3 regions of the Enterobacter sp. C3_dUdeg genome follow, and region 2 is predicted to be linked to each of the others. Evidence: riboswitches for the same ligand, from Rfam matches in the RefSeq annotation. Region 2 holds a riboswitch; each other region holds the start of a gene.
What was found. Region 2 has a riboswitch for thiamine pyrophosphate ahead of thiC (phosphomethylpyrimidine synthase ThiC). Riboswitches for the same ligand answer to the same signal wherever they lie in the genome.
Positions count from the first base shown of each region.

Region 1: another riboswitch for thiamine pyrophosphate. It lies ahead of thiB (thiamine ABC transporter substrate binding subunit); the one in region 2 lies ahead of thiC (phosphomethylpyrimidine synthase ThiC).
Region 3: another riboswitch for thiamine pyrophosphate. It lies ahead of thiM (hydroxyethylthiazole kinase); the one in region 2 lies ahead of thiC (phosphomethylpyrimidine synthase ThiC).

Region 1 covers NZ_BAAKFX010000003.1:135,614-146,308, forward strand. The annotation lists gene leuC (3-isopropylmalate dehydratase large subunit) at 1-816, shown strand, start outside; gene leuD (3-isopropylmalate dehydratase small subunit) at 827-1,432, shown strand; gene AC27FC_RS10665 (cation diffusion facilitator family transporter) at 1,595-2,485, shown strand; gene AC27FC_RS10670 (cytochrome b/b6 domain-containing protein) at 2,592-3,173, shown strand; gene AC27FC_RS10675 (sugar efflux transporter) at 3,222-4,400, opposite strand; gene sgrT (glucose uptake inhibitor SgrT) at 4,520-4,672, opposite strand; gene sgrR (HTH-type transcriptional regulator SgrR) at 4,761-6,416, shown strand; TPP riboswitch at 6,453-6,553, shown strand; gene thiB (thiamine ABC transporter substrate binding subunit) at 6,585-7,568, shown strand; gene thiP (thiamine/thiamine pyrophosphate ABC transporter permease ThiP) at 7,544-9,154, shown strand; gene thiQ (thiamine ABC transporter ATP-binding protein ThiQ) at 9,138-9,839, shown strand; gene AC27FC_RS10705 (DedA family protein) at 9,883-10,650, opposite strand.
Region 2 covers NZ_BAAKFX010000008.1:1,914-12,608, forward strand. The annotation lists gene purH (bifunctional phosphoribosylaminoimidazolecarboxamide formyltransferase/IMP cyclohydrolase) at 1-68, shown strand, start outside; gene purD (phosphoribosylamine--glycine ligase) at 84-1,376, shown strand; gene AC27FC_RS16680 (DUF1481 domain-containing protein) at 1,432-2,124, opposite strand; gene hupA (nucleoid-associated protein HU-alpha) at 2,136-2,408, opposite strand; gene AC27FC_RS16690 (YjaG family protein) at 2,595-3,185, opposite strand; gene nfi (deoxyribonuclease V) at 3,227-3,898, opposite strand; gene hemE (uroporphyrinogen decarboxylase) at 3,908-4,972, opposite strand; gene nudC (NAD(+) diphosphatase) at 5,011-5,784, opposite strand; gene AC27FC_RS16710 (Rsd/AlgQ family anti-sigma factor) at 5,880-6,377, shown strand; TPP riboswitch at 6,432-6,543, shown strand; gene thiC (phosphomethylpyrimidine synthase ThiC) at 6,622-8,517, shown strand; gene thiE (thiamine phosphate synthase) at 8,517-9,158, shown strand; gene thiF (thiazole biosynthesis adenylyltransferase ThiF) at 9,145-9,900, shown strand; gene thiS (sulfur carrier protein ThiS) at 9,884-10,084, shown strand; gene thiG (thiazole synthase) at 10,086-10,695, shown strand, end outside.
Region 3 covers NZ_BAAKFX010000001.1:219,486-230,180, reverse strand. The annotation lists gene AC27FC_RS01030 (ADP-ribosylglycohydrolase family protein) at 1-667, shown strand, start outside; gene AC27FC_RS01025 (PfkB family carbohydrate kinase) at 664-1,617, shown strand; gene AC27FC_RS01020 (GntR family transcriptional regulator) at 1,591-2,337, opposite strand; gene thiD (bifunctional hydroxymethylpyrimidine kinase/phosphomethylpyrimidine kinase) at 2,380-3,180, opposite strand; gene thiM (hydroxyethylthiazole kinase) at 3,177-3,947, opposite strand; TPP riboswitch at 3,983-4,079, opposite strand; gene AC27FC_RS01005 (YadA C-terminal domain-containing protein) at 4,711-5,586, shown strand; gene AC27FC_RS01000 (hypothetical protein) at 5,797-6,231, shown strand; gene AC27FC_RS00995 (diaminobutyrate--2-oxoglutarate transaminase) at 6,545-7,921, shown strand; gene AC27FC_RS00990 (pyridoxal phosphate-dependent decarboxylase family protein) at 7,940-9,406, shown strand; gene AC27FC_RS00985 (protein disulfide oxidoreductase) at 9,443-9,958, opposite strand; gene AC27FC_RS00980 (polysaccharide biosynthesis tyrosine autokinase) at 10,035-10,695, opposite strand, start outside.

The DNA.
Region 1 (10,695 bases), on a different contig from region 2:
GGCACCGGTCACGTTGTTGAGTTCTGCGGCGAAGCCATCCAGGCGCTGAGCATGGAGGGACGCATGACCCTGTGCAATATGGCGATTGAGATGGGCGCAAAAGCCGGTCTGGTCGCGCCGGACGAAACCACCTTCAACTACGTGAAGGGTCGTCTGCACGCGCCGAAAGGTCAGAATTTTGACAACGCGGTAGCGTACTGGAAAACCCTGAAAACCGACGATGGCGCAGCCTTTGACACCGTCGTCACTCTTCAGGCAGAAGAGATTGCGCCTCAGGTGACCTGGGGCACCAATCCGGGCCAGGTGATTTCCGTTAACGACAATATCCCTGACCCGGCATCCTTTACCGATCCGGTCGAGCGCGCCAGTGCGGAAAAAGCGCTGGCCTACATGGGGTTGAAGCCCGGCGTGCCGTTGACCGATGTCGCCATTGATAAAGTATTTATCGGTTCCTGCACCAACTCCCGTATCGAAGATTTGCGTGCCGCAGCCGAGATTGCCAAAGGCCGCAAAGTGGCGCCAGGCGTTCAGGCGCTGGTGGTACCTGGCTCCGGCCCGGTGAAAGCCCAGGCGGAAGCCGAAGGTCTGGATAAGATCTTTATCGAAGCGGGCTTCGAGTGGCGTCTGCCCGGCTGCTCCATGTGTCTGGCCATGAACAACGATCGCCTGAATCCGGGCGAGCGCTGCGCCTCCACCAGCAACCGTAACTTTGAAGGCCGTCAGGGCCGCGGTGGGCGCACCCATCTGGTCAGCCCGGCAATGGCCGCCGCTGCGGCAGTCACCGGCCATTTCGCCGATATTCGCAGCCTGAAATAAGGAGACAATCATGGCAGAGAAATTTACCCAACATACGGGCCGGGTTGTCCCGCTGGACGCCGCTAACGTCGATACTGACGCTATTATTCCAAAACAGTTTCTGCAGAAAGTGACGCGTACCGGTTTCGGCGCACATCTGTTTAACGACTGGCGTTTCCTGGACGATAAGGGAGAAGTGCCTAATCCGGAATTCGTTCTGAACTTCCCGGAATATAAAGGCGCCTCCATTTTGCTGGCACGCGAAAACTTTGGCTGCGGCTCATCCCGTGAACACGCGCCGTGGGCGCTCACCGACTACGGTTTTAAAGTGGTCATTGCCCCAAGCTTCGCGGATATTTTTTACGGTAACAGCTTCAACAACCAGCTGCTGCCCGTCACGCTGAGCGATGAACAGGTCGATGAGTTGTTCGCGCTGGTTAAGGCGAATCCGGGCATTTCGTTTGAAGTGGATCTGGAAGCAGAAGTGGTGAAAGCCGGGGATAAGACCTACAGCTTCAGCATTGATGCGTTCCGCCGTCACTGCATGCTTAACGGTCTGGACAGCATTGGTTTAACTCTCCAGCACGACGCGGCGATTGCCGCTTACGAAAACAAACAACCTGCATTTATGAAATAACCCTCCGGCCTGCAGTCCATTCTGCAGGCCGCGTTTTATCCCGATACCCGCCTCCTTCTGTAAATACTTCCCAAACCCAGCCAATAATGACGTTATATTTAATGTCAATTTAATGTTTCCTGCGCAGAATAACCGCTCAATCAGCTGGCAGCGGAAATAATCATGGAAAAGAAAAATGGCAATGAGTCTCACATCCGTTCTCGGGAAATACATAAATGCACATTAGTAAGCGTGATAATAAATAGTTTACTCACCGCATTTCAGATACTTGCAGGGATATTCTCCGGCTCACAAGGTTTAATTGCTGATGGGATTCATTCTCTTTCCGATTTATCCTCCGACTTTGTCGTTCTGGTTGCGAATAAAAAGAGCCAGAAAGCCTCTGATATCGATCATCATTACGGTCATCTGCGTTTCGAAAACGGTGCAAAGCTCATTATTGGCGCTATTCTGCTGCTTGTGGGGGTAGGGATGCTCTGGTCCGCAGGCAATAAACTGCTTCACCCCGAGACGCATCAGCTGGTGAAAGGGGCCGCGCTGTGGGTGGCGATTCTGGCGCTGGTGGTAAAGGAAAGCCTGTTCAGATACATGTTTGCCACAGGAAAACGTATTCAGTCCTCGCTGCTGATAGCCAATGCCTGGCATGCCCGTTCTGACGCAGCGTCGTCAGTGGTTGTCGCCATCGGCATTGCCGGGAATTTAGTGGGCTTTCACGCGATGGACCTCATTGCGGCCCTGATTGTCGGAGTATTCATCGCCCACATGGGTTACAAATTTTCTGCCGATGCCCTGCACGATTTGATGGACCGTTCGCTTGAGCCCGAGCTGGAGCACGACATCAAAACGTGTCTTCTCGCAACCGAGGGCGTCACCGGACTCCATGATTTAAAAACACGCAAGATGGGCGATTTAGCCCTTGTCGATGTCCATCTTGAAGTGAACGGCGAATTAAGCGTAAAAGAAGGACATCAGATTGCCGTGAATGCCAGAAATAACGTGATGCAAAAATTCAATCTGCTGAACGTGATGACGCATATTGATCCTGCCCACTAACCGGAACGCATAAATACAGTGTGACGCAAGCGACCGTTAAGGTTTCGTTAATTAATCTGCGTCACACTGCATCGCATCAGCTCTCTCATTATTGAGGTAAAAAGCGATGAAACCAACATTACGCGATACGCTTCCCCATAAAGAAACACCTTTTCTTCGCATACTGCACATTCTTGTGGCCGTACTGGTCCTCGCCCAGATTATCAATTCTAATTTCACCGAAAGTGAAGCCCTCCACGAATCCGGGCTGAACGGAATTGTCACCTGGATCCATGTTATCTCCGGGTTTGGTTTAATTTTTTGTGGCATTGCCATGATGGCATGGATGTTAACCCAGCGCGGATTTAAGTATTACTTCGCCTGGCTGGCGCTGGATTTTCGCGGAATTGTTGACGATATTCGCACCCTCGCGCAGCGTCAGCTTCCTGACGCGCATGCCGGCGGTATGGCAGCAACGGTGCAAGGTCTGGGCGTGCTGGCGCTGCTGGGCGTTGCACTCTGCGGCGCGGCCTGGTTCGTGCTGAACGCCACGCTCGGGCCGGTTTCGTCCGTCACGGAATCCGTCTTGGATTTGCATAAATTCCTGACGGTCTTTATTGAGACATATTTCTGGGCACACGGCTTCATGGGCCTCGTTCATATGTACCTGACGCTACGCGCGCAGCGTAAATATCAGTATTCAGAATAAAACGGTTCACAGAGCCCGGCGTTCCCGGGCTCCGTTTCGTTCATCCGATCACACGTCTTTTACGCGGCAGGTCAGCAGAAGCGTCACGACGGATAGCGCCGCAATCATCCAGTAGACAGACGCATGCCCGTAGCTTTGCGCCAGCGCCCCCTGAATCACGCCCGCCAGAATCACCCCGGTTGAAATGCTGTTGGTAAAAAGCGTGGTCGCCGAGCCGGCACGACCGGGCATGAGATCCTGAAACCAGAGCATGCCGATCCCGGCAACAATCCCAATAAACACGGCGTTAAACAGCTGCAGCACCAGCAACGCTTCCCGCGAATGGAAAAGGATCAGCCCCGCGTAGAACAGCACCCCGGCCGCCACGGCGACAATCATCATCCTGCGCTTTCCAAAGCGCTTAACGTAGTAACCCGCCAGAATCATTGCCGGAATTTCCAGCCCGGCGGCAGTTCCCATTAAGATCCCCGCGAGCTTGTCCGGCAGGCCCAGATCGCTGCTGATCCACAGCGGCATATCGATGATGTACATGGTGTTGCAGGTCCACATCAGCGTGGAGGCAATAAACAGCATGCGGACGTTTTTGTCCTGCCAGCCGCTCACCTCGGTGACAGGTTTATCCGTCGTCTGTTCGACGCGCGCCACGGACGGCAGCGCGAAGGCAATCAGCGCCAGGCTGATGACAAAAATCCCGGCGGCGATGGAAAACATGGTGGTAAAGCCGTAGTTCAACGCCAGCATGAAGGCCAGCGGCGGACCAATGACCCACGCCAGCGAAAGCTGGGCGCGCATCACCGAGCTGAACATCACCACTTCACGCGCCGAGTTATCCGCATATTCACGGGCCAGCGCGAACAGCTGCGGCATGGCGGTGTTCGCCAGTGAAGCCAGCAGCACGCCGCAGGTAATGAGCGTCAGATAATGACGGTTGAAGGCAAAGAGCAGCGCGTTTCCCACGGCCATGGCGCAGCAAAAGAGGATCAGCCTGCGGCGATCGCCCTGGCTGTCCGATCGTTTCGCCAGCGCGAGGCTGACCAGGATCCCGGCAATGGCGTTAACGGTGTAAAACAGGCCGACCCAAAACGGCTGCGCCCCCACCTCGCGGCTGAGAAACAGGCTCAGCGTCGGTGCCTGCAGCGCCCCCGCCACGCCCATCATAAAGGCCACCAGCATAAAAGCGGCATACACGCCGTTCAGGCGTCGCCCCATCGTCATCAACCAGAGCATGCGCAAGTCCTTGTGAAAGCGAATCGAAATTGGGTGAATAGTAAACGAAAAAAGCCAGCAAAAACTTTTTGCTGGCGGGTGATAAGCACCAATACTCAGTCACACATGATCGAGGCGAGTTAGCGGGAAGAGGTCGGTGTTGTAACGTCCCACTGCATCAATTCTTCTAACGTTTTCAGCCGTTGCTCTGCACACCGGCGGGCCAGCCAGGACGATCCTTTTGTCGCTGAAAAGTACTGCTGATAGAACTGACGTGCGGTAGACCTCTTCATAATTTACCTCCTCGCTTCATCGGGGAGAATTATTGGCCTAATATAGGGATAAATAAATTGCTGGTTTTTTGTCAGGAGTTCCCCTTTTATGCCTTCCGGTCGTCTGCAACAACAGTTTATCCGCCTCTGGCAGTGCTGCGAGGGGCAATCGCAGGAGACTACGCTCAACGAGCTGGCTGACCTGCTTAGCTGCTCCCGCCGCCATATGCGCACGCTGCTCAACACCATGCAGCAGCAGGGCTGGTTAAGCTGGGAAGCGGAGGCGGGACGCGGCAAACGTTCGCGGCTGACCTTCCTCTATACCGGGCTGGCGCTGCAGCAGCAGCGCGCGGAAGATCTGCTCGAGCAGGACCGCATCGATCAGCTGGTACAGCTGGTGGGCGACAAAGCCGCCGTGCGCCAGATGCTGGTTTCCCATCTCGGGCGCAGCTTTCGTCAGGGCCGCCACATTCTGCGAGTGCTCTATTACCGTCCGATGAAAAATCTGTTGCCCGGCACGGCCTTACGCCGCTCAGAAACGCATATGGCCCGGCAAATCTTCAGCGGCCTGACGCGGATAAATGAGGAAAACGGGGAACTGGAGGCGGATATCGCTCATCACTGGCAGCAACTTTCCCCGCGCCACTGGCGCTTCTTTTTACGCCCCGGCATCCACTTTCACCACGGCCGCGAGCTGGAAATGCACGACGTCATCGCCTCCCTGGAACGTGCCCGCAGGCTACCGCTCTACTCGCATATCTCCCGCATCCACTCGCCCACGGCCTGGACGCTGGATATTGAGCTGTCGCAGCAGGATAAGTGGCTTCCCTGGCTGCTGGGCTACGTGCCGTCGATGATTTTGCCCGGCGAGTGGGAATCAATGAACAATTTTGCCAGCCTGCCGATTGGCACCGGGCCCTACTCCGTGTCCCGCAATAACAGCAATCAGCTGAAAATCCGCGCGTTCGACGACTACTTTGGCTATCGGGCGCTGATCGACGAAGTGAACGTCTGGGTATTACCGGATCTCAATGAAGACCTGAGCTGCGGGCTGACGCTGGAAGGCCCCACCACGGGAGAAAAAGCCGTGGAGAGTCGCCTCGAGGAAGGGTGTTACTATCTCCTGTTTGACCGCCGCACCCACCGTGGGGCAAACCAGGCCGTCCGCAAGTGGGTTAGCCACGTTTTGTCCCCTTCCAATCTGATTTACCATGCGGAAGAGCAGTACCAGACATACTGGTTCCCGGCGTACGGCCTGCTTCCGCGCTGGCACCACGCCCGCCCGGTGCACTGCGACAAACCCGCAGGGCTGGAGTCCATCACCCTGACCTACTACCGCGAACACGTGGAGCATCGTTTTATCGCCAGAATCATGACCCGGCTGCTGGCAGCCGAGGGGGTCACGTTAGAGGTCAGGGAAGTGGACTATGACGAATGGCATCAGGGGGAGATCGCCAGTGATATCTGGCTCAACAGCGCCAACTTTACCCTGCCGCTCGATTTTTCCCTTTTCTCGCATCTGTATGAAGTCCCGCTGATCCAGCACTGCATCGACCGTGACTGGCAGCAGGATGCCGCCCTGTGGCGCGCGGGCGAAATGAATCTTGCAGCGTGGTGCCAGCAGCTGCTGGCCGAGCAGGCGATCGTACCGTTGATTCACCACTGGCTGATGATCCAGGGCCAGCGCAGCATGCGCGGCCTGCGGATGAACACCCTGGGCTGGTTTGATTTTAAATCCGCCTGGTTTGCGCCGCCGGAGCCATAACGCTTTCGTAATATTCACCAAATCATTACAATAGCGCCGTTCTCAACGGGGTGCTGCATCACAGATGTGCGCTGAGATAATACCCGTCGAACCTGATCCGGATAACGCCGGCGAAGGGATTTGAGGCTGTCTCTCAAAATCCTTTGCCACTCAACCTTGAGGTGCAAAGTGTTAAAAAAAGTTCTCCCCCTGCTGGCGCTGTTTGCGCTGCCTGCTTTTGCGAAGCCCGTCCTGACGGTCTACACCTATGACTCCTTCTCTGCCGACTGGGGCCCTGGCCCGGTGGTTAAAAAAGCCTTCGAAGCTGACTGTAACTGCGAGCTGAAGTTCGTGGCGCTGGAAGATGGCGTATCACTGCTCAACCGTCTGCGCATGGAAGGGAAAAACAGCAAGGCCGACGTGGTGCTCGGGCTGGATAACAACCTGCTGGAAGCCGCCTCGCAAACCAAACTGTTTGCCAAAAGCGGCGTAGCGGCAGAGGCCGTTAACGTGCCGGGCGGCTGGAAAAACGACACCTTTGTTCCGTTCGACTATGGCTACTTTGCTTTTGTTTACGACAAAAATAAGCTGAAAAACCCGCCGAAGAGCCTGAAAGAGCTGGTTGAGAGTGACCAGAAATGGCGCGTGATTTATGAAGATCCGCGCACCAGTACGCCAGGCCTGGGCCTGCTGCTGTGGATGCAAAAGGTTTACGGGGATAAAGCGCCGGAGGCGTGGCAGAAACTGGCCGCCAAAACCGTCACCGTCACCAAAGGCTGGAGCGAAGCCTATGGCCTGTTCCTGAAAGGTGAAAGCGATCTGGTGCTGAGCTACACCACCTCTCCGGCCTACCACATCATCGCCGAGAAGAAAGATAACTATGCTGCCGCTGATTTTGCTGAAGGGCACTATCTGCAGGTGGAAGTCGCCGCGCGTACCGCCGCCAGCAAGCAGCCGGAGCTGGCCGAGAAGTTCCTGAAATTTATGGTTTCACCGGCGTTCCAGAATGCGATTCCCGCAGGCAACTGGATGTATCCGGTCACGAACGTTGCGCTGCCCGCAGGTTTCGAGCAGCTGACCAAACCAAAAACCTCGCTGGAGTTTACGCCGCAGCAGGTCGCCGCGCAGCGTGCAGCATGGGTAAGTGAATGGCAACGCGCCGTCAGCCGTTGATTCCCGGCTGGTTACTTCCCGGGCTGCTCGCCGCCACAGTGATGGTGGCGGTCAGCCTGGGGGCTTTTCTTGCACTGTGGTTCAACGCGCCAGAGAGCGACCTGCTCGCCCTCTGGCACGACAGCTACCTCTGGCACGTTATCCGTTTCTCCTTCTGGCAGGCGTCGCTCTCAGCCCTGCTGTCGGTGCTCCCGGCTATTTTTCTGGCGCGCGCCCTGTATCGGCGCCGTTTTCCCGGCAGGCTGGCACTGCTGCGCCTGTGCGCCATGACGCTGATCCTGCCCGTGCTGGTGGCGGTATTTGGGATCCTCAGCGTTTACGGTCGTCAGGGCTGGCTGGCTTCGCTGTTCGGCCAGCTTGGTCTGGAATGGTCATTCTCTCCTTACGGACTGCAGGGCATTCTGCTCGCACACGTGTTTTTCAATATGCCGATGGCAACGCGCCTCTTTTTGCAGGCGCTGGAGAACATTCCCGGCGAGCAGCGCCAGATTGCCGCCCAGCTCGGCATGCGCGGCGTGTCGTTCTTCCGCTTTGTCGAATGGCCATGGCTGCGCCGCCAGCTCCCGCCCGTCGCGGCGTTAATCTTTATGCTCTGCTTTGCCAGCTTTGCCACCGTGCTGTCGCTCGGCGGCGGGCCGCAGGCCACCACCATTGAGCTGGCGATTTACCAGGCGCTGAGTTACGACTACGATCCCGGTCGCGCCGCGCTGCTGGCGATGGTGCAGATGGCGTGCTGCCTTGTGCTGGTGCTGCTGAGCCAGCGGCTGAGTAAAGCCATTCCTGCTGGCAGTAATCAAATAACCGGCTGGCGCGATCCGCAGGACAGCCTGCACAGCCGCGTTACCGATTTTATCCTGATCGCGCTGGCGCTCCTGCTTCTGCTGCCGCCGCTAATGGCCGTTATCGTTGACGGACTGAACCTCAATCTCATCTCCGTCCTGCAACAGCCCGTCCTCTGGCAGGCGACATGGACCTCGCTGCGTATCGCGCTGGCGGCAGGGTTACTGTGCGTCGTGCTAACCATGATGCTGCTGTGGAGCAGCCGTGAACTCTATGCCCGGCAGGCCCAAAAGGCCGGGCAGACGCTGGAGCTGACAGGGATGCTGATTCTGGCGATGCCGGGCATCGTACTGGCGACGGGCTTCTTTTTACTGTTCAACAGCACCATCGGCCTGCCGGAAAGGGCCGACGGCATTGTGATTTTCACCAACGCCCTGATGGCCATTCCTTACGCGCTCAAAGTGCTGGAAAACCCGATGCGCGACGTCAACAGCCGCTACGGTTTGCTGTGCCAGTCGCTGGGCATGCAGGGCTGGCAGCGGCTGAAGGTGGTGGAACTCCGCGCGCTGAAACGTCCGCTGGCGCAGGCGCTGGCGTTTGCCTGCGTGCTGTCGATTGGGGATTTTGGCGTGGTGGCGCTTTTCGGCAATGACGATTTCCGCACGCTGCCATACTGGCTCTATCAGCAAATCGGCTCTTACCGCAGTCAGGACGGCGCGGTCACCGCGCTGTTACTGCTGCTGCTGTGCTTTGCCTTATTTACCGTTATCGAAAAACTTCCGGGGCGTGATGTTAAAACTGACTGATGTAACCTGGCTTTACCAGCATCTGCCGATGCGCTTCACGCTCTCCGTGCGCCAGGGGGAGATGATCGCCGTGCTTGGCCCAAGCGGCGCGGGAAAAAGCACGCTGCTTAATCTGATTGCGGGTTTTCTGCAGCCGGCAAGCGGCGCGATCGTCATTAACAATCAAGATCATACCCACACGCCGCCCGCGAAACGTCCGGTCTCAATGCTGTTTCAGGAAAACAACCTGTTTACCCATCTGACGGTGCGGCAAAACATCGCGCTGGGGATGCATCCGGGACTCAGGCTGAACGATGCCCAGCGCCAGAAGCTGGAGATCATTGCCGCCCAGATGGGGATCAACGAGTTCATCGACAGGCTGCCGGGTGAGCTTTCCGGCGGCCAGCGTCAGCGCGTGGCGCTGGCGCGATGCCTGGTGCGCGAGCAGCCGATCCTGCTGCTGGATGAGCCGTTCTCGGCGCTCGATCCCGCGCTGCGCCTGGAGATGCTCGCCCTGGTGCAGGACGTCTGCCAGCGCCAGCAGCTGACGATGCTGATGGTTTCACACAGTATTGAGGATGCCGCCCGCATCGCGCCGCGATCGGTGGTGATTGCCGAAGGGCGTATTTTGTGGGATGGAAAAACAGAAGAACTGCTGAGCGGTAAGACGGGGGCGTCTTCACTGTTGGGCATTCGTGCGGTCTGATGCCCTCACCCTGGCCCTCTCCCACGGGGAGAGGGAATAAACCTTAACGGCTCACCACCTTCAGCAGAATTTCGCCATATACCGGCATCAGCGGGTGACGAATCAGCGCAACCAGGGCTACCACAGCCACGCCCAGCGTCAGCGGGGCCAGCCAGAGCAGGCGAGTGCGCGGAAGATAGCGCGTCAGGCGATCGACGCTGGCTTTCCCACTGCGCCACAGTCGCCAGCAGAGCCATGCCGCCAGCCACAGCAGCACAGCCGTGCCCAGCAGCAGCCACTTAAACTCACCGCTTTGCATACCGTCGGGGATATCGATGGCCGCGCCGGCCAGGATCCCCGGCAGGAAGTAGAACGGCGGCCAGAAGACGCAGCCGATAATGTTCGGCACCACGAATTTCGCGACGGGCAGATCCAGCATCCCCGCCACCATCGGCACCAGCGGACGCGTTGGCCCGACAAAGCGGCCGACGAGGATGGTAAACATGCTGTGCTGATGCAGCGCATGCTCGGTTTTATCCAGCAAGGCTTTGTTCTTTTTCATGAACGACCAGCGGTGCAGCGGCTTCTTAAAGCGCCAGCCCAGCCAGAAGGAGATCCAGTCGCCGAGCAGGCAGCCGATAATCCCGGCCAGCCACGCCTGCCAGAAATTAACCTCGCCGCTGCCAATCAGCGCCCCAAGCCCTGCCATCATCACGGTGCCGGGCAGGATCAGCCCAACCAGCGCCAGCGATTCCAGAAACGCCACCAGCGCCACGGCGATGAGCGAGTACATAACGGACTGGGTAATAAAGTGTTCCAGCAATGCCTGCATAACTATTCCGGTCAGAAAACGAATCAGCGATTCTGCTTAGCGCCC
Region 2 (10,695 bases):
TGATTGCCGCTGCCGACGAACATGGCATTGCAATGATCTTCACCGACATGCGCCACTTCCGCCATTAATTCCCGGAGCAGAAAATGAAAGTATTAGTGATTGGTAACGGCGGACGCGAGCACGCTCTGGCGTGGAAAGCGGCGCAGTCTCCGCGGGTGAAAACAGTCTTCGTGGCACCGGGCAACGCCGGTACCGCGCTGGAACCCGCGCTGCAGAACGTGGCTATTGGCGTGACCGATATCCCGGCGCTGCTGAGCTTTGCCCAGAGCGAGAAAATCGATCTGACGATTGTGGGCCCGGAAGCGCCGCTGGTGATTGGCGTCGTCGATACGTTCCGCGCGGCGGGTCTGACAATCTTCGGGCCTACGGAAGGCGCCGCGCAGCTGGAAGGCTCCAAAGCCTTCACCAAAGATTTCCTCGCGCGTCATAACATCCCGACGGCGGAATATCAGAACTTCACCGAAGTGGAGCCAGCCCTGGCCTACCTGCGTGAAAAAGGCGCGCCGATTGTGATCAAGGCCGACGGCCTGGCCGCCGGTAAAGGCGTGATCGTGGCGATGACGCTCGAAGAAGCGGAAGCCGCGGTTCAGGATATGCTGGCGGGTAACGCCTTTGGCGACGCGGGCCACCGCATCGTGATCGAAGAGTTCCTCGACGGTGAAGAGGCCAGCTTTATCGTGATGGTCGACGGCGAGCACGTTCTGCCGATGGCCACCAGCCAGGATCACAAGCGCGTGGGCAATGGCGATACCGGCCCGAATACTGGCGGAATGGGCGCTTACTCCCCCGCTCCGGTAGTGACTGATGAAGTCCACCAGCGCACCATGGATCGCGTCATTTGGCCAACCGTGAAAGGGATGGCGGCGGAAGGCAACACCTACACCGGTTTCCTCTATGCGGGTCTGATGATCGACAAGCAGGGTAACCCTAAGGTCATCGAATTCAACTGCCGCTTTGGCGATCCGGAAACGCAGCCCATCATGCTGCGCATGAAATCCGATCTGGTGGAACTGTGTCTGGCAGCCTGCGAAGGCAAGCTCGACGAGAAAACCTCAGAGTGGGACGAGCGTGCGTCTCTGGGCGTGGTGATTGCTGCAGGCGGTTATCCGGGCAACTACAACACCGGGGATGAAATCCACGGCCTGCCGCTGGAAGAGATTGACGGTGCGAAGGTGTTCCATGCGGGTACGAAGCTGGCTGACGACGATCGCGTCCTCACCAACGGCGGACGCGTGCTGTGTGCAACCGCGCTGGGCCATACCGTGGCAGAAGCGCAGAAACGCGCCTATGCGCTGATGGCGGATATTCACTGGAACGGCAGCTTTAGCCGTCAGGATATCGGTTATCGTGCAATTGCGCGCGAGCAGGGCGAGTAATTTCACACCCTCACCCTCACCCTAACCCTCTCCCTCAAGGGAGAGGGGATTTAAATCAAAAACTTTTTTCCGTCGGCTGCCAGGTGCAGAAGTCTTCGTTCGCCACCAGCAACAGCTGAGAGCCTTCCGGCGCTTCCAGCCACGCCACACTCACCTCCATTGATGAATGACGCTGACGGCGCTGAATGTGTTCTGTTGCCCAGGATTCGAGCTCAGGCTTGACCGTCTGTCCTTCGCAGGTTGTCACCGTCCCATCGGCATGCCAGCGCCCCTGGCGCAGCACAACGCGTCCCAGACGAAGCGCATCGCTGGTCTGGCGGATTTGTTCGGCACGATAACGGTAGAGGGCGATTTGATCGCTGGAAAGCTGCTGTTTTTGGCCGCTGACTTCGCGCTGCATAAAGCTCAGCTCACCATGGTCGTCAAAACGCACTTTCACGTGTTCGGGGGTCTTGCTGTAGACGTTCAGTTCAATCAGCGACAGGTCATCTCCCTGCCAGCGATATTCCGCAGTTGACGTATTGCCGTTATGCCACGGGCTGAAGGCAGAAAGCAGATGCACTTCGCCGCCGGAATCTTTGCGCCAGATCCTGACCGCGCCCTGGTTGTCCGCGTAGCCGCTGGCGGTAAACGGCGGCAGGGAGGTGTCGTGGCTGCAGGCTGACAGCAGCAGCATGCCTGCCAGCGCGAGCGTTCCACGCCAGAAAGACAAAAGGGGCGTTGCCGCCCCTTCGCTAAAACTGTTCACTGCCACGCGTCTTACTTAACAGCGTCTTTCAGTGCTTTACCAGAAACAAATGCCGGCACGTTAGCTGCGGCGATTTTGATTTCTTTACCGGTCTGCGGGTTGCGGCCAGTACGCTCAGCGCGGTGGTTCACTTTGAAGGTACCGAAACCAACCAGTTGCACAGCATCGCCTTCTTTCAGAGACTCAGTAATAGCAGCCAGGGTAGATTCCAGAGCAGCTTTAGCCTGCACTTTAGACAGATCAGCCTTGTCCGCAATTACATCAATCAGTTGAGTCTTGTTCATAAGTTATCCTTTCAATGTGTTTATCGCTTGCTAAGCATCGAGTGCGACGAAAATGCCAAAAAAGCACTCTCCTGCATACACGCACCGATAGCCACTTTTTTTCGCCCCCCAAATGTAGACCAGACAAGGGGCGAAAGGGAAGAGTCGAGGAGCGACAAAACGGGCGTTATCTCAAGATTTATTGTCTCATTGGTTAAAAATTATACCAATATTGCTCTCCGCAGCCTCTCGTAAGTCCGCGCGCAGCCCTTTTATCAGCTCAATATCGCGTTCTTCACACTCTGCCAGCAGGCGGAAAATTTCCCACTGAATGTCCCATTCTTGCTCAACCGCCGGGTTCGCACGCAGCTCTTCGTCGGTCATCTCGCGACCTTCCTGGGTCATTTCCAGCATCGCGACGGTCGTAATAGACGCCTTACTGACTTCAATTGCGTGCTCCAGCGTTTCACCGCTCAGACGGGAGTGGAGCAGTTCGCTTAACGCCACGCAGGCATCAATCGCCGGATAGACACCGTACAGGTCAAAATCATCCGCAGCCGGAATCGCCTCTTCCAGCTTTTCCAGCTGGGAGTCGAAGTTCACCTTCGCGTCTTTCACCGTCAGCGTTTCCCAGATCAGATCCAGAATGCGGCGGTAGATATGGCCATCACCAAAGCCCGTCTCCTTACAGAACGCGGCATAGTTGGGATACATGCGCTCGCACAGGCAAGCCATAAACGTCACGTGCTGCCAGCTTTCAAGTTTCTCAAGGCGCAGGTGAATCGGGTTTTGTAGCATGATGATCTCTCGAATCGAAAATTAGGCGCAGTTTACCTGAATCATCGCTGAATTTCCTGCCAACGAACAAAAGCCGGACGCGAAGATGCCACGGCGTCTGCCCAGCGCGTCGGCTCCGGCAAGCGGTAGCCCTTCATGCAGCGCTGCACCCACGCCAGGGCGCTGTCCATGCTAACCCGGTGCCCCGTGGCGATAAAGAGCGGATTACAGCGTGCCTTGCTGCGCCAGACCCACGCCAGCTGTTCACCTTTATGGATAAGCGGCGCCAGCGCGCCCGGCTCGGCAGAAAGAGGTTCAAATGCGCCGCACAGGCGTTTCTTGGCAACGCCAATGGTCGGCACATCCACCAGCAGACCAAAATGGCTGGCAACGCCTAAACGGCGCGGGTGTGAGATACCGTGTCCATCGACAAACAGCAGGTCAGGTTTTTGCGAGAGTTGCTCCCACGCTGCCAGCAGCGCGGGATATTCGCGGAAGGAGAGAAAGCCCGGAATGTACGGCATGGTGGTCGCGATACGCGCAACCTTGAACTCCACCAGCTCAAGCGAAGGGTATTTCAGTACCACCATCGCCGCTCGCGTCACTTCCCCACCCTGCTCGAATCCGACGTCTGCTCCGCCAATGTACTGCGGAGGATCCTTATCCAGACGATCCTCGCGGATCACCGATGAGGCCAGTTCGATTTGTTGAGCGCGTAGCGACGCGAGATCCATAACCACTCCTTACTTGTGATACTGGGCAGAAAGCCGATGCACCGCCTCCACAAATACGCCTGCGTGTTCTGGCGGCACATCCTGATGAATGCCGTGGCCGAGGTTAAAGACGTGGCCTTCACCCTGGCCGAAACCAGACAGTATAGTCGACACTTCTTCTTCAATGCGCGCTGGCGGCGCATAGAGCATGGACGGGTCCATATTGCCCTGCAGCGCCACTTTGTCGCCCACGCGACGACGCGCATCGGCGATATCGGTCGTCCAGTCGAGGCCCAGCGCGTCGCAGCCGGTTGCCGCCATCGCTTCCAGCCACTGGCCGCCACCTTTGGTGAACAGCGTCACCGGCACGCGGCGGCCTTCGTTTTCACGCAGCAGGCCGTCGACGATTTTGTGCATGTAGTACAGGGAGAACTGCTGATAATCGCGCCCTGTCAGCACGCCGCCCCAGGTATCGAAAATCATCACCGACTGCGCACCCGCCTTAATCTGCGCGTTCAGGTAGAGGGTGACGCTCTTCGCCAGCTTGTCGAGCAGCGCATGCAGGGCCAGCGGCTCGGCGTACATCATCTTTTTAATCATGGTAAAGGCTTTGCTGCTGCCCCCTTCCACCATATAGGTCGCCAGCGTCCACGGGCTGCCGGAGAAGCCAATCAGCGGCACTTCACCTTTCAGCTCGCGGCGAATGGTGCGCACGGCGTTCATCACGTAGCCCAGCTCGCCTTCCGGATCGGGGATCGGCAGCTTATCCACGTCGGCTTTGCTTTTGATTGGGGAGGTGAAACGCGGACCTTCACCGGTTTCGAAGTACAGGCCAAGGCCCATTGCATCCGGAATGGTCAGAATATCCGAGAAGAGGATCGCAGCATCCAGCGGGAAGCGGCGCAGCGGCTGGAGCGTCACTTCGCAGGCCAGCTCGGCATTTTTGCACAGCGACATAAAATCGCCCGCCTGCGCGCGCGTGGCTTTGTACTCCGGGAGATAGCGTCCCGCCTGGCGCATCATCCATACCGGGGTGACATCAACGGGCTGGCGCAGCAGCGCACGCAGATAACGATCGTTCTTCAGTTCGGTCATTTTTGCAGTTCCTTAAGCGTCATGGCCTCAGTGTAACACTACTCATACTCGGCCCGACACATCGCCACGGTATCTTCTATCAGCCGACGTGCCACGGTGCCCGGCGGAGGCAACAGCGGTAGATCGTCGTAGCGATACCAGTTTGCTTCCAGCAGCTCTTTCTGGTCGATAACGATCTCGCCGCTGTCGTATTCGGCCATAAATGCCGTCATCAGAGACTGCGGGAACGGCCACGGTTGGGAGGTAACGTAGCGCAGGTTCTTCACTTTGATCCCGCTCTCCTCCATCACCTCGCGCGCTACCGCCTGCTCCAGCGTTTCGCCCACCTCGACGAAGCCGGCCAGCACGGTGTGAATGCCGTTGCGATGGCGGGTATGCTGCGCCAGCAGGATGGAATCCTCCCGGCGGATAGCGACGATAATGCACGGCGCAATCTGCGGATAGTAGCGTTCGCGGCAGTGGCTGCAGAGCATCGCCCACTCGGTTTTGCTCGGACGCATGGTATGACCGCAGTAGCCGCAGTATTTATGCGAGCGGTAAAACTCAGAAAGCTGCACGCCGCGCCCCGCCAGCTGGAACAGCCCCACGTCCAGATCCAGCACCTGGCGCACCGATCCCATATCCTGGCGGCGGGGCTGTTGGATCAACCACACCGGCTCACCCTGCCACTCGCCGATCTTCAGCGCAGGCTGGCCGACGAGATCGAACGCCTCAGCTGCACCGTAGGGGATTTCCCCGGCAGGAAGCCATAATTTTTGTTCGTGACTGACGATCCACCAACCAAGATCTGATTTTTCAATAATACGATCCATATCTATTGCACTACCTTCGCTTCACTGACATGTTGTTAGCATTGTGGTTACATTCTGGATAAGCAGATTCAATCCTACATTTTGCGGAGTCGACCATGTTAAACCAGCTGCAAAGCCTGACTGAGCGCGTTAGAGGAAATAACAAACTGGTGGATCGCTGGCTACATGTACGCAAGCATCTACTCGTGGCTTATTACAATCTGGTCGGTATTAAGCCTGGCAAAGAATCGTTTATGCGACTGAATGAAAAAGCGCTGGATGATTTTTGTCAGGGCCTGGTCGACTATCTGTCCGACGGCCATTTCAATATTTATGAACGCATTATCCGCGAAATGGAAGGGACAACGCCGTATTTAGCGGCCAGCAAGCTCTATCCCCTTCTGGAAGCCAACACCCAGCAGATCATGGATTACTATGATTCCGCGCTCGAGAACGCTATCGACCACGATAACTATCTTGAGTTTCAGCAGGCGCTATCCGACCTCGGTGAAGCGCTGGAAGAGCGATTCACGCTGGAAGATAAGCTGATCGCCCTCGTGCTGGACAACGATTTGAACATCAGTAACGAAGAGAACGTCGCGCGCCCTGCTTGAGTTCTTCACCGTTAACGAGTAATTTACAACCATTCGCCCCTCTCACGAGGGGGATTTTTCTTGTCGGAGTGCCCAGCGCCTGAAAGCGCGGGCTGAGACCGTTAATTCGGGATCCGCGGAACCTGATCAGGCTAATACCTGCGAAGGGAACAAGAGTCACACTGCTGTTGTATCGCCTGAGGGCGATCCTCTCTTGCTTCATCCGTCGTCTGACAAGCCATGTCCTTCACTTTTGGAATGAGCTATGTCTACTGCAAAACTGACCCGCCGCGAACAGCGCGCACAGGCCCAACACTTCATCGACACGCTGGAAGGCACCGCTTTCCCGAACTCGAAACGCATCTACATTTCCGGCTCGCAGGCCGATATCCGCGTCCCAATGCGCGAAATTCAGCTTAGCCCGACGCTTATCGGCGGCAGCAAAGATAACCCGCAGTATGAAGACAACGAAGCCGTGCCGGTATATGACACCTCCGGTCCTTACGGCGATCCTGATGTTGCCATCAACGTCCAGCAGGGTCTGGCTAAGCTGCGCCAGCCGTGGATTGACGCGCGTAACGACTGCGAAGAGCTGAGCGTCCTGAGTTCTGCGTATACCAAAGAGCGCCTGGCCGACGACGGCCTGGACGAGCTGCGCTTTACCGGCCTGCTGACGCCAAAACGCGCTAAAGCGGGCAAATGCGTGACCCAGCTGCACTACGCGCGCCGGGGCATCGTCACGCCGGAGATGGAGTTCATCGCCATTCGCGAAAACATGGGTCGCGAGCGCATCCGTAGCGAAGTGCTGCGCTATCAGCATCCGGGTGAAGGCTTTGGCGCTCGCCTACCGGAGAACATCACGCCGGAATTTGTGCGTGACGAAGTGGCCGCAGGCCGCGCGATTATCCCTGCTAATATCAACCACCCGGAATCCGAGCCGATGATTATCGGCCGCAACTTCCTGGTGAAGGTCAACGCTAACATCGGTAACTCGGCCGTCACCTCCTCCATCGAAGAAGAGGTGGAGAAGCTGGTCTGGTCCACGCGCTGGGGCGCGGACACGGTAATGGATCTCTCCACTGGCCGCTATATTCACGAAACCCGCGAATGGATCCTGCGTAACAGCCCGGTACCGATTGGCACCGTACCGATTTATCAGGCGCTGGAAAAGGTCAACGGCATCGCCGAAGACCTTACTTGGGAAGCGTTCCGCGACACGCTGCTGGAGCAGGCCGAGCAGGGCGTGGACTACTTCACCATTCACGCGGGCGTGCTGCTGCGCTACGTGCCGATGACCGCGAAGCGTCTGACCGGCATCGTCTCGCGCGGCGGTTCCATCATGGCGAAGTGGTGCCTGTCCCATCATCAGGAAAACTTCCTCTACGAACACTTCCGCGAAATTTGCGAAATCTGCGCCGCGTACGATGTCTCTCTGTCGCTGGGCGACGGCCTGCGTCCGGGCTCTATTCGCGACGCGAACGACGAAGCGCAGTTTGCCGAGCTGCACACGCTGGGCGAACTGACCAAAATCGCCTGGGAGTATGACGTGCAGGTGATGATTGAAGGCCCGGGCCACGTGCCGATGCAGATGATCCGCCGCAACATGACCGAGGAGCTGGAGCACTGCCACGAAGCACCGTTCTATACCCTGGGGCCGTTGACCACTGATATTGCGCCGGGCTATGACCACTTCACGTCGGGCATTGGCGCGGCGATGATCGGCTGGTTCGGCTGCGCCATGCTCTGCTACGTAACGCCGAAAGAGCACCTCGGCCTGCCAAACAAAGAGGACGTGAAGCAGGGGCTGATCACCTACAAAATTGCCGCCCACGCGGCGGATCTGGCCAAAGGCCACCCGGGCGCGCAAATCCGCGATAACGCCATGTCGAAGGCGCGCTTCGAATTCCGCTGGGAAGACCAGTTCAACCTGGCGCTGGACCCGTTCACCGCCCGCGCCTATCACGACGAAACCCTGCCGCAGGAATCAGGCAAAGTCGCACATTTCTGCTCTATGTGCGGGCCGAAGTTCTGCTCGATGAAAATCAGCCAGGAGGTGCGCGACTACGCCGCCGCGCAGACCATTGAAGTGGGTATGGCGGACATGTCTGAAACCTTCCGTGCCAAAGGCGGCGAAATCTACCTCAAAAAAGAGGAGGCGTAATGTATAAGCCCGATTTCCCGCCCGTCCCCTACCGTTTAGGGCTCTATCCGGTGGTGGACAGCGTGGAGTGGATAGAGCGCCTGCTGGAGACAGGCGTTCGAACGATCCAGCTGCGCATCAAGGATAAACGCGATGACGAGGTGGAAGCCGATGTGGCTGCCGCCATCGCGCTTGGCCGTCGGCATAACGCCCGTCTGTTTATCAACGATTACTGGCGGCTGGCCGTTAAGCACCAGGCGTACGGCGTGCATCTGGGTCAGGAGGATCTGGAAACAACGGATCTGAGCGCTATCCGCGAAGCCGGGTTGCGTCTTGGCGTTTCAACGCACGATGACATGGAGATCGACGTGGCGCTGGCGGCCCGTCCCTCTTACATCGCGCTGGGTCACATCTTCCCGACGCAAACCAAGCAGATGCCCTCCGCACCGCAGGGTCTGACGCAGCTGGCGAGTCACGTTAAACGCCTTGCCGATTACCCTACCGTCGCCATTGGCGGAATCAGCCTTGAACGCGCCCCGGCGGTGCTGGAGACCGGCGTCGGCAGTATCGCCGTCGTCAGCGCCATCACCCAGGCCGCAGACTGGCGGTTCGCCACCGAACAGCTGTTACAGCTGGCAGGAGCGGGTGATGAACGATCGTGATTTTATGCGCTACAGCCGTCAGATCCTGCTGGAAGATATCGCCATCGACGGACAGCAAAAGCTGCTCGCCAGCCGGGTGCTGATTGTCGGTCTGGGCGGGCTAGGCGCGCCCGCCGCGCTTTATCTGGCTGGTGCAGGTATCGGTACGCTGGTGCTGGCCGACGACGACGAGGTTCACCTCAGCAACCTGCAGCGACAAATCCTCTTCACCACCGAGGATATCAACCAGCCAAAAGCGCAAATTACCCGGCAGCGCCTGAACCAGCTCAACCCGGATATCGCGCTGATTGCCCTGCAGGATCGGCTCAGCGGTGAAAACCTGCGCCGTGAGGTCGCCCTTGCCGACGTGGTGCTGGACTGCACGGACAACATGGCGACGCGCCAGGCGATTAACGCCGCCTGCGTGGAAAATAATACGCCGCTTATCACCGCCAGCGCGGTGGGTTTCGGCGGGCAGATGATGGTCCTGACCCCGCCGTGGTCGCAGGGCTGCTATCGCTGCCTGTGGCCGGATGATGCAGAGCCGGCGCGCAACTGCCGTACGGCGGGCATTCTTGGTCCGGTGGTCGGCGTAATGGGCACAATGCAGGCGCTGGAGGCCATCAAGCTGCTCAGCGGCATGGAGACGGAACGCAATACGCTGCGGCTGTTTGATGCCCGCTCCAGCGGCTGGCGCCATCTGGCGTTACACCGCGCCAGCCGCTGCCCGGTATGCGGAGGCCGCGATGCGCATTCTGTTTAACGATGAGCCGATGAAATGCGACGACGGGCTCACCGTTGCGGCACTGCTCGACAAGCTGCGCCAGCTCAAGCCGGGAACGGCGCTGGCGCTCAATCAACAGATCCTGCCGCGCGAGCAGTGGGAACATCAGCAGGTCAATGACGGCGACCAGATCCTGCTGTTTCAGGTTATCGCAGGGGGCTGAGATGTTACGTATTGCCGATAAAGTCTTTGATTCACATCTGTTTACCGGAACCGGAAAATTCGCCTCGCCGCAGCTGATGGTGGATGCCATTCGCGAAAGCGGCAGCCAGCTGGTGACGCTGGCGCTCAAGCGCGTGGATCTGCGCCATCACAACGATGCCATTCTGGCGCCTTTACTGGAGGCTGGCGTCACGCTGCTGCCCAACACCTCCGGTGCCAAAACGGCCGAAGAGGCGATTTTTGCCGCGCAGCTGGCCCGCGAGGCGCTCGGCACCCGCTGGCTGAAGCTGGAAATTCATCCTGACGCCCGCTGGCTGCTGCCCGACCCCATCGAAACGCTGAAAGCGGCGGAAAAGCTGGTGCAGCAAGGGTTTACCGTCCTGCCTTACTGCGGCGCCGACCCTGTTCTGTGTAAACGGCTGGAAGAGGTCGGGTGCGCCGCCGTCATGCCGCTGGGTGCCCCCATTGGCTCCAATCAGGGGCTTGAAACCCGCGCAATGCTGGAAATCATTATTGAGCAAGCTACCGTGCCGGTGGTGGTTGATGCGGGCATTGGCGTGCCCAGCCATGCCGCGCAGGCGCTGGAGATGGGCGCCGACGCGGTGCTGGTCA
Region 3 (10,695 bases), on a different contig from region 2:
CGCGATTCGCGACGGCAAGCCGGTTAGCGAACTGGACAACAACGGCGTGACTAACGGGGCAGCGATGCGCGCCTCCCCGCTGGGCTGCCTGCTCCCGGCCACGCGTCTGGAACACTTTGTTGAGCAGGTGGCGCTGGCCTCCAGCCCGACCCATAAATCCGACCTCGCCATTGCCGGCGCGGTGGTGATTGCCTGGGCGGTTTCCCGCGCTATCGACGGCGAAAGCTGGCAGAACATCGTCGATGCGCTACCAGGGATCGCCCGCTATGCCCAGGAGGCGAAAACCACCACTTTCAGCGCGTCGCTCGCGGCACGTATTGAGCTCGCGCTGAAAACCGTGCGGGAATCCAACGGGATTGAGTCCGCCAGCGAGCAGGTGTACCAGCTCGTGGGGGCCGGAACCAGCACCATTGAGTCCGTTCCGGCGGCCATTGCGATGGTCGAACTGGCGGGAACCGACCCAAACCGCTGCGCCATTTTATGCGCCAACCTAGGCGGTGATACAGACACCATTGGCGCGATGGCGACGGCCATCTGCGGCGCGCTCCACGGCGTCCAGGCCATTGACCCGGCGCTGAAGGCCGAGCTCGACGCCGTTAACCGGCTCGATTTCGGCCACTATTGCGCGAAACTGCTGCACTACCGGGAGCAAAGGGAGGGCGTATGAATTCGTTTGCCCAACGTCTCGACACCCTGCACGCCGCGCGGCCGGTAACGGTGCTGGGCGCGGCGGTGATTGACGTCATCGCCGACGCCTACGCCCTGCCCTGGCGCGGGTGCGATATCGAGCTCAAACAACAGGGCGTGAATATCGGCGGCTGTGCGCTGAACATTGCGATTGCCCTGAAGCGGCTCGGCATTGCGTCGCAAAACGCCCTGCCCGTCGGCCACGGCGTCTGGGCGGATATTATCCGCAACGCGATGGCGAAGCAGGATCTGCACAGCGCCATTGAGGCCGAAACCGGCGACAACGGCTGGTGCCTGGCGCTGGTGGAGCCAGACGGCGAGCGCACCTTTATGTCCTTTAGCGGCGTGGAGAACCAGTGGCAGCAGCGCTGGCTTGAAGTGCTTAACATCCCGTCGAACAGCCTGGTCTATTTATCCGGCTATCAGCTGGCCTCGCCGTGCGGCGAGCTGCTGACTCGCTGGCTGGAGGGATTACAGGACGTGACGGCCTTTATCGATTTCGGCCCCCGCATCGCGGATATTCCCGACGCTCTGATGGCGCGGATTATGGCCTGCAGGCCGATCGTGTCGCTTAATCGTCAGGAAGCAGAGATCGCAGCCGAACGACTGGGCGTAGCGGCTGACAACCTGGGTGCGGAGTGGCAGCAGCGCTTCGGCGCCGCGCTGATTGTGCGTCATGATAAAGACGGTGCCGCGTGGTATGACGGCGACGATGCGGGCGTTGTTCCGGCGTTCCCGGCGACGGTTGTGGACACCATTGGCGCTGGCGACAGCCACGCGGGCGGCACGCTTGCCGGGCTGGCGGCGGGATGGTCACTGGCAGACGCCGTTCTGCTGGGAAATGCCGTGGCGTCCTGGGTGGTCAGCCACCGCGGCGGGGACTGCGCCCCGACTCGCGACGAATTATTCCTCGCACACAAAGACGTATAGATCGCTGCGGCAGTAGCTGATGCTGTACTCAATCGGCCGGTGCTGTTGGTCAAGCGCAACCTGCTTGATCACCAGCACCGGTATTTTTTCGTCCATCTTAATGTGCGCCTGAAACTCGCTGTCCGGCATGCGGGCGCTAACCCGTGAACGGGTGCGCTGCGGGAAAATATTCTGACTGCGGAAGTAGTCATACAGCGAAATGCCAATCGCATCCGGATCGGGAATGAGCCCGACCGGCACCCAGGACTCTTCAATCGACACAGCATCGTCATCCACATAGCGAATGCGCTTGAGCAAAAAGACCTCGCTGTCCGGAGGGACCGACAGATGGTTTGCGACCTCTTCCGGGCATTTCACCACCCGCTTGTTGACCCATAGCGTATTAGGCTTTTGGCCGCGCAGCACTACCTGCTGGGAAAAACCGCGCGCCTCTTTCAGCGAATATTCAAAGATATTGTTGATTTGCGTGCCGTAGCCACGAGAGCGCGTAACTACGCCCTCTTCCTCCAGCGCCTGCATCGCCTTTCGTACGGTGATGCGCGACACCCCGGTTAACTGGCTCAGATCGCGCTCGCCGGGCAAAATATTCCCGTGCTCCAGCACCCCGCTGCGCACCGCGTTTTTTACCGTTTCGGCAAATTTCAGGTACAGCGGCGTGTTGTCAGGCGCGGCGATCCGTTCATTCAGTTGAGCGATTAACCGGGTATGCGCTTGTTCCATCTCTGTTTTCTCAGGCGTGGTGTTTCTTGCCAGTATACTGGGTTACCACCATGCATGAAAATGATGAACCGGCCCAATACCGTGACCCACTTCCAGAGTATCGGCTTTTGCCAGCGCCGCCGAGAGCCAGGTTTTCGCTTCGCACACCGTATCGGCCCAGCCTTCATGGCGCGGGCGCAGCGCCGCCAGCGCGGCGGAGAGCGTGCAGCCCGTGCCGTGGGTGTTTTTGGTCTGCACGCGCGGCGCGGTAAAGCGTACTTCGCCGTCGCGGGTAAAGAGCCAGTCCGGGCTTTCAGCGTCATCCAGATGACCGCCCTTCATCAGCACCGCCCCGCAGCCCATCGCCAGCAGCGCGTTTCCCTGCGCTTTCATCTCGCGTTCAGTTTGCGCATGCGATGTGCCTAACAGCGCGGCGGCTTCCGGCAGATTGGGCGTAATGAGCGCCACCTGCGGTAACAGCTTATTGCGCAGCGTCTCCACGGCGGAGGCGGAGAGCAGCGGATCGCCGCTTTTTGCCAGCATGACGGTATCCAGCACCACGTTTTGCACCTGATAGCGCTTAAGCCGCTCGGCCACCGCTTCCACAATGTCCGTCTCGGCCAGCATGCCGATCTTGGTGGTATCGATGCGGACGTCGCTGAACACCGAATCCAGCTGTGCGGCAACAAAATCCGGCTCAATACGGTAGACCGACTGCACGCCGCGCGTGTTTTGCGCCACCAGCGCGGTAATGACCGAGCAGCCGTACGCGCCAAGGGCCGAGAAGGTTTTGAGATCGGCCTGGATACCCGCGCCGCCGCTGGGATCGGTGCCGGCAATGGTCAGGGCGTTAATCCGCTTCATGCCTGCTCCTCCAGCGTATAGAGCGCATCCAGAAACGCGCTGGCAAAACTGCCAGGCCCACGTGACTGCGCAACGGCCACCGTTCCGGCCCGCTTCATCCATCCGCAGGCGGCAGCGACGTTATCCATCCGGTCGCCCGGCAGCGAGCAGCTCGCCGCCACAACGGCAGAAAGCGCGCATCCCGTTCCCACTACGCGCGTCATCAACGGATCGCCGCCCGTTACCGTGCGGGTGCGTTGCCCGTCAGTGATGTAATCCACCTCACCGGTGACGACCACAACGGCATTGGTCTGGCGCGCCAGCGCCTGCGCAGCAGGCACCGCGCTGGCTGCGGTATCGGTTGTATCGACGCCGCGCCCGCCCGCGCTCATTCCGGCAAGGGCCAGAATCTCGGAGGCATTGCCGCGAATGGCGGCCGGTTTCAGGGCAAGGATTTGATGGCAAAAACGGGTGCGGAACGTCAGGGCGCCCGCAGCAACCGGGTCCAGCGTCCAGGGCTTGCCTGCCGCCACCGCACTTTCTATTGCCCGACGCATCGACTGGGCGCGCGGCGAGGTCAGCGTGCCAACGTTAATCAGCAGCGCATCGGCGATGCCGGCAAACTGTTCAGCCTCTTCGGCCTCAATCACCATCGCGGGTGATGCGCCAAGCGCCAGCAAAACGTTGGCCGTGAAGGTCTGTACGACATCGTTGGTCATACAGTGGGTCAGTGGAGAACGGGTTCGGAAGTGGTGTAAAACGTGTAAATCGAGCAGGTCAGGCTGCATGGGTTCGCTCCTGCCTTGCGTGAAGAAGCGATGACCGGGAAGGCATCTGACTTCCCTACGCTGGCATTATCCAGATCAGGTAATACGGGTATTTCTCAGCCTTCACAAGGAAGGGCACCCCGAGTCAAAATACTTTTAAAACAGCGAGTTATGAAACTCATTAACGTTATGTAGTGTAACCGCGGCCCCAGGCCAGGCGCAAGAAGTTTCGATTTATCACGCCGTTGTCACCGCGGAAATCTCCAGGCGCTCTTTCCCGTCATTTGCCTATATTTATTACGCTTTAGTTAATTCTGGTTCAGTAATTGTTAATACGTTATTGAAAAACTTTATTACGTACTTTTGCTGAGACTATTATTTTTATTTTTTATTACACGCTCATTCCGCTTTTATAAGATAGATAAACTTCTTTCGCATGAAAGAATAAGAAAGTATTAATTTATTTAACTCTATTAAACATTTGTACTTTGATCAATAGCTTAACGCTTCCCTTGATTTATCGCATAATCCATAAGTTAATGTATACATTAAATAAACCTCCTCGATACCGCACCCTGCCCTTTCATTTATTCATATCATTTATGATTTAGATCAAAATCATCGATTTGGGTTTAATCGATAGTTTATTCACGCCACTAAAAAAGGTCCGAGCATTGAATATCCTGTATTGAGATATGGAAATACAGATATCCACATACCACTAAAGCCAAAACTGTTCTGCTTAATTTTGTTTTTTAATACGTTAATGATGTGAGTCCTTCGAATGAAACTTTTCAATAAATCTGTTATTTCTGTTTTTATATTTGGGGTGGTCGCCGGTAGCGCCATGAATATTACCAACGCTGCTGCTGCCGTTTGGGATGACGCATCAATCACAGATATTGTGAATGACCATCAAGACCAAATTACGCAAAACAGGGCCGATAGTATTGCTCGCGATCTCTCAACTGAAAATCGCTTAACGCAGGTGGATAGCGACCTTCAATCCACTAAATTAGGTGTTTTGGTTATTGAGCAAGCCACAAATGACGCTTACCAAAAAGCCTTGCTTGCTGGCGCGCTTGCAGATACCGCCAATCAAAAAAGCGATGCGGCTTTACAGGGCGTTATGACGAACGGCACAGAAATTATCAATATGGGAAACGTTAACAAAGTGCAAGATAACCGTCTTGATAGCCTGGAAAATGCCCCTAAACCCACTAACGGCGTAGATGGCAAAGATGGCGTGACGACCACCGTGACGCACATGCAGGTAGACGCAGCAACACAAACTAAAGTGGCTAATAATACCCAGGCAGTTACCGCCACCGCACAGGATCTGCTGGCAACGAAACAGACGTTACAGGCAATGAATAACAATACCAACCAGCAATTTAAATCACTGCACGATGAAGTAGATAATAATAAGAAGCAAGCTAATGCCGGTATTTCAGGTGCCATGGCGATGGCTGGATTACCGCAGGTACAAACGAATCAGCATGTTATGTTCTCTGCTGGCGGAGCCACATTCAATAGTGAAAGCGCCCTAGCCGTTGGGGCATCCGTTAACTTTAGTTCACATGTGATCGCGAAAGTGAGCTTCTCTGATGATACCGCCAATAATATGGGAGCGTCAGTTGGCGTCGGAATGGGCTTTTAACGAAATAGAACTTAAGCATTATTAACCGGCGCCATTACGTTAATAACCTGCTTGCCTCCGGCAAGAATAGCGATGACAGAAAAAACATGCTCAGACATATCATTATTTCAGCGACCCTGTATCTGATGCTCATTGGCGTCGGTATTTGGATCGGCATGATGTACGTCTCCTATTATCTGTGCGTTTTATAAGGTGAACAAAAGTTTAGCCATGAAAACTCAATTAATATGGATTGCACTGATGTTGACGGTAGCGACAACACCGGCTCATGCAATTAACGCGCACTATCGCGCTCAATTAGAGAGTTCAGGATGTACTGAGATGAACGCGAATGACGGCTCTTGTGATATCCACAAAACAAAAGCCCAAAATGCGGCGCAGCACGCAACAGCTGCGGGCCACGACCCTTTGCGTGAAACCACTTTTACATCGGATGCGGTTAACGCCACGATTTCAAATGGCTTTTTTAACGCCACCATTAACGGCAAAAAGGCCACCGTTCAGCGTCTGAATGCTCATTTCTATGAGATTCACGGTAATGGTTTTGTTATATCGCTAAGCCTTAATGAGAACGGCATTACGGCGGCGTCCTGGAATAAGACGACGGGGCGTAACCACGGCATTTTGCAGGTGTCGCAGAAATAAAGCGAACAAGGAGGCAGTCTGCCTCCTTTTCGGTCAGCGAATGGCACGATTTGTCACACTCTTTTTTATGAATTTACAGTCAGGGCAGAACACACGTAACAGTCTGTTTTTCTTTACCATAAAGTGCAATTTTCTTTCTTAAAAACGGGATATCCTCTCCCCTGAGCGCCATGTCACAAAACAGTAAACAAATTAACCATTGAGCCCCGTGGCAAAAGGCTCTATATTGGCGGCGTTTTTTTCAGGCCCCCATCTGTTTTTTAACTTTTTATTCAATCGTGGCTCATAACGAAGCGGCGGTTGTAGGAGTGATATGATGACGGATAAAGTCCGTATTGACACCGTAGATGCCCACAAAAGCAACGAAACCTATCTGGCCCGTCAGGCCGAGTTTGAATCTAACGTCAGGAGTTATCCGCGCAAACTGCCTTTAGCCATCACTAAAGCAGAAGGCGTGTGGATCACCGATGCAGATAATAAAGAATACCTTGACTGTTTAGCAGGCGCAGGGACCCTTGCGCTTGGCCATAACCATCCTGATGTGCTGAAAAGCATCCAAAATGTCATTACCAGCGGCTTGCCGTTACATACCCTGGATCTGACTACGCCTCTGAAAGACGCGTTTTCTGAATACCTGCTCTCTCTGCTGCCTGGCCAGGGCAAAGAGTACTGCCTGCAGTTCACCGGCCCATCCGGTGCTGACGCCGTTGAAGCGGCGCTGAAGCTGGCGAAAAAAGTGACCGGTCGTAGCGGTATCATCAGCTTCTCTGGTGGTTACCACGGTATGACCCACGGCGCGCTGTCCGTGACCGGCAACCTGTCTCCGAAAGAAGCGGTTGACGGTATGATGCCAGAAGTGCAGTTCATGCCTTACCCGCACGAGTACCGTTGCCCGCTGGGTATCGGTGGTGAAGCGGGCGTGAAAGCGCTGACGTACTACTTCGATAACCTGATCAACGACGTTGAAAGCGGCGTGCGTAAACCTGCTGCGGTGATTCTGGAAGCCGTTCAGGGCGAAGGCGGCGTGAACCCGGCTCCGGCTGAGTGGCTGCAGCGCATCCGTAAAGTGACTCAGGAACACGGCATTCTGCTGATCCTCGACGAAGTTCAGGCTGGCTTTGCCCGTACCGGTAAATTCTTCGCCTTCGAACACGCAGGCATTGAGCCAGACATTATCGTGATGTCTAAAGCCGTAGGTGGCGGTCTGCCGCTGGCCGTGCTCGGTATCAAAAAGCAGTTCGACGCATGGGCGCCAGGCCACCACACCGGTACCTTCCGCGGCAATCAGCTGGCGATGGCAACCGGTCTGACGACGCTGAAAATCCTGAAAGATCAGAACATCGCGGGCAAAGTTGCCGCTCAGGGCGAATGGCTGAAAGGCCAGCTGAAAGAGATGGCGAAACGCTATCCTGTTATCGGCCACGTGCGCGGTCTGGGCATGATGATCGGTATTGAGATCGTTAAGCCACACGAAGCCGCTGACCACATGGGCTGCTTCCCGGGCGACGGCGAGCTGTCTGCACTGATTCAGAAGAAGTGCTTCGAAGCCGGTCTGATTCTGGAGCGCGGCGGCCGTAACGGTATCGTTCTGCGTCTGCTGCCGTCACTGCTGATCAGCGACGAAGAGCTGAAAATCTTCCTGGATAAATTTGAGCAGGCACTGCTTGCTGCGGGCGTTCGCCCGGCGTAACCGGAGTTATTGATTACGATGTCTGATTCAAACCCAATTTTGTTCTCCTCTGCGCAGAGCATTGAAGCTTACCAGCAGGCGATCGAACAAAGCACTCAGGCTGTGATGCAGTGGCTGAAACAGCCTGAGATGTACCAGGGCAAAACGGTCGCAGAGCTGCGCGACCGCATTAAGCTGGATTTCAACCCGAAAGGGCTGGGCAACGAAGCGGCGATTGAACGCGCCGTGGAGTTCTTCCTGAAAGACAGCTTGTCCGTTCATCACCCGCAGTGTGTGGCGCACCTGCACTGCCCAAGCCTGGTCGTAAGCCAGGCGGCGGAAGTGCTGATCAACGCCACTAACCAGAGTATGGACTCCTGGGATCAAAGCCCGTCCGCAACCATTATCGAGATCAAGCTGATCGAGTGGCTGCGTACCCGCGTGGGTTATCAGGCCGGCGACGCCGGTGTCTTCACCAGCGGCGGCACCCAGAGCAACCTGATGGGCCTGATGCTGGCTCGCGATGCGTTCTTCGCGCGTCAGGGTCACTCCGTTCAGCAGGACGGCCTGGTCGGCGATTTGCGCAAAATTCGCGTACTGTGCTCTGAAAACGCACACTTCTCCGTGCAGAAAAACATGGCGCTGATGGGTCTCGGCTACCAGTCCGTCGTGCAGGTGAAAACGGACGAATTCTCCCGCATGGATCTGACCGATCTGGCGGTGAAAATCGAACAGTGCAACGCGAACGGCGAGCAGATTCTGGCGATCGTCGCAACGGCAGGCACCACCGATGCCGGTGCTATCGACCCGCTGCGTGCGATTGCAGAGCTGGCCGCGAAGCAGAACATCTGGGTACACGTTGATGCGGCCTGGGGCGGCGCGCTGCTGATGTCTGAGCAGTATCGTCACTACCTGGACGGCATCGAGCTGGTGGATTCCGTCACCCTGGACTTCCACAAGCAGTTCTTCCAGACCATCAGCTGCGGCGCGTTCCTGCTGAAAGAAGCGCGTCACTATGAGCTGATGCGCTATCAGGCGGCCTACCTGAACTCCGAGTTCGACGAAGAAGCCGGCGTGCCTAACCTGGTGTCAAAATCTCTGCAGACCACCCGTCGTTTTGACGCGCTGAAGCTGTGGATGAGCCTGGAAGCGCTGGGGCAGGAGCAATACGCGGCGATCATCGATCACGGCGTGACCCTGGCTCAGCAGGTTGCGGCCTACGTGAAAGAGCAGCCTGCTCTGGAACTGGTTATGCAGCCACAGCTGGCAAGCGTTCTGTTCCGCTTCCGCGGACAGGTTCAGATGGATGACGCGGGCATCGCCCTGCTGAACCAGAAAATTGGTGATGCGCTGCTGGAATCCGGCCGTGCGAACGTTGGTGTGACCGAGCACAACGGCGTCACCTGCCTGAAGCTGACGCTGCTGAACCCAACCGTGACGCTGGAAGATATTAAAATCCTGCTGTCTCTGGTTGAGCGCACCGCGCAGGAAGTTCTGGCTAAGTAATACAACACCCCTCTTCCGCCGGGAGAGGGGTTATTTTTATACGCCTGCCCACCACATCCTTAATTTTAAACCCCAGTAGCTCGTCCAGCCCGTCGTGGTGCTGACCACATTACCCTTCGCCACAATGACCAGCGTCGGCGTGACGCTCACCTGCCACTGCTGCGACAACGCACCGTTTTCATCGTTAATCACCGGCATTTTCAGCTGTTTCTTTTCAACCCAGCGCGCAAGCTTTGCGTTATCGCCGGAACGCATGGCAATGCTTACGACGTTGCCCCCCTCTTTCGCCAGTTTATTGACCGAAGGCGTCGTGTAACGGCATATACTGCACCAGGTGGCCCAGACGTAAATCAGCAGCGGGCGTTCCTGGCCCAGCGCCGCGATATCGTGAATATTGCCGTCGATGCTCTGCATCGGTGTTGCACTAAAACTGGCGGGGAGTGTCGGTTTTCGGTACCGATCAACACCCCACACTACGGCCAGCGTCAGCAGAACGAATATGATCCCTTCCCGCACCCAGCGGCGCAGTCGACTGTTTTTGCGGTTATCCATTGTGACCTCATGTTTTAACGAAGGTCATCTTAACGGGCAATACGCCATCACGCTGTAAAGAAATGTCGCGTCAGGTTTATTCCTGGGTATAACCGTAGTCGTAATGGCTATATCCCGAGTTGTAATAGAGCGCAGCCGATTTCACGATATCATTGAGGATCGCGCCATTCACCTGCACACCCATCTGCTGCAGACGTTTCAGGCAGTTCTCGATCTCCTTGACGCTGGTTTTACCAAAGCGGGCGACCAGAAGCGTGGTAGCCGCTGCTCTGGCTATCAGCAAGGCATCCGTTACGGCAAGCACGGGTGGAGTGTCGACAATCACGATGTCATACAGTTTGTCTATCTGCGACATTACGGCCTGGAAGCGTTCACTCATGAGCAGCTCAACGGGATGTGAAGGTTGGGGTCCGCAGGTCAATACATCAAAACCGCCTTTCTCAACGCGTTGAATTGCTTCCTGCCACTCAACGGTTCCTCCGAGCACGCAGGATAATCCCCGATGATTGCGCAGTTTGAAAACATTGTGGACATATCCCTTGCGCATATCCGCATCAATAAACAGCACTCGCTGTCCGGCCTGAGCGGCAATCGACGCCAGTGAAGTACTGACCAGGGTCTTTCCGCAGTCCTGCGTGGGGCCAGACACCACGACGATCCGGTTTTTGGCATCCATCATGGTAAAATGCAGACTGGTGCGCAGGCCGCGCACCGCCTCGACAAACATATCTGCCGGG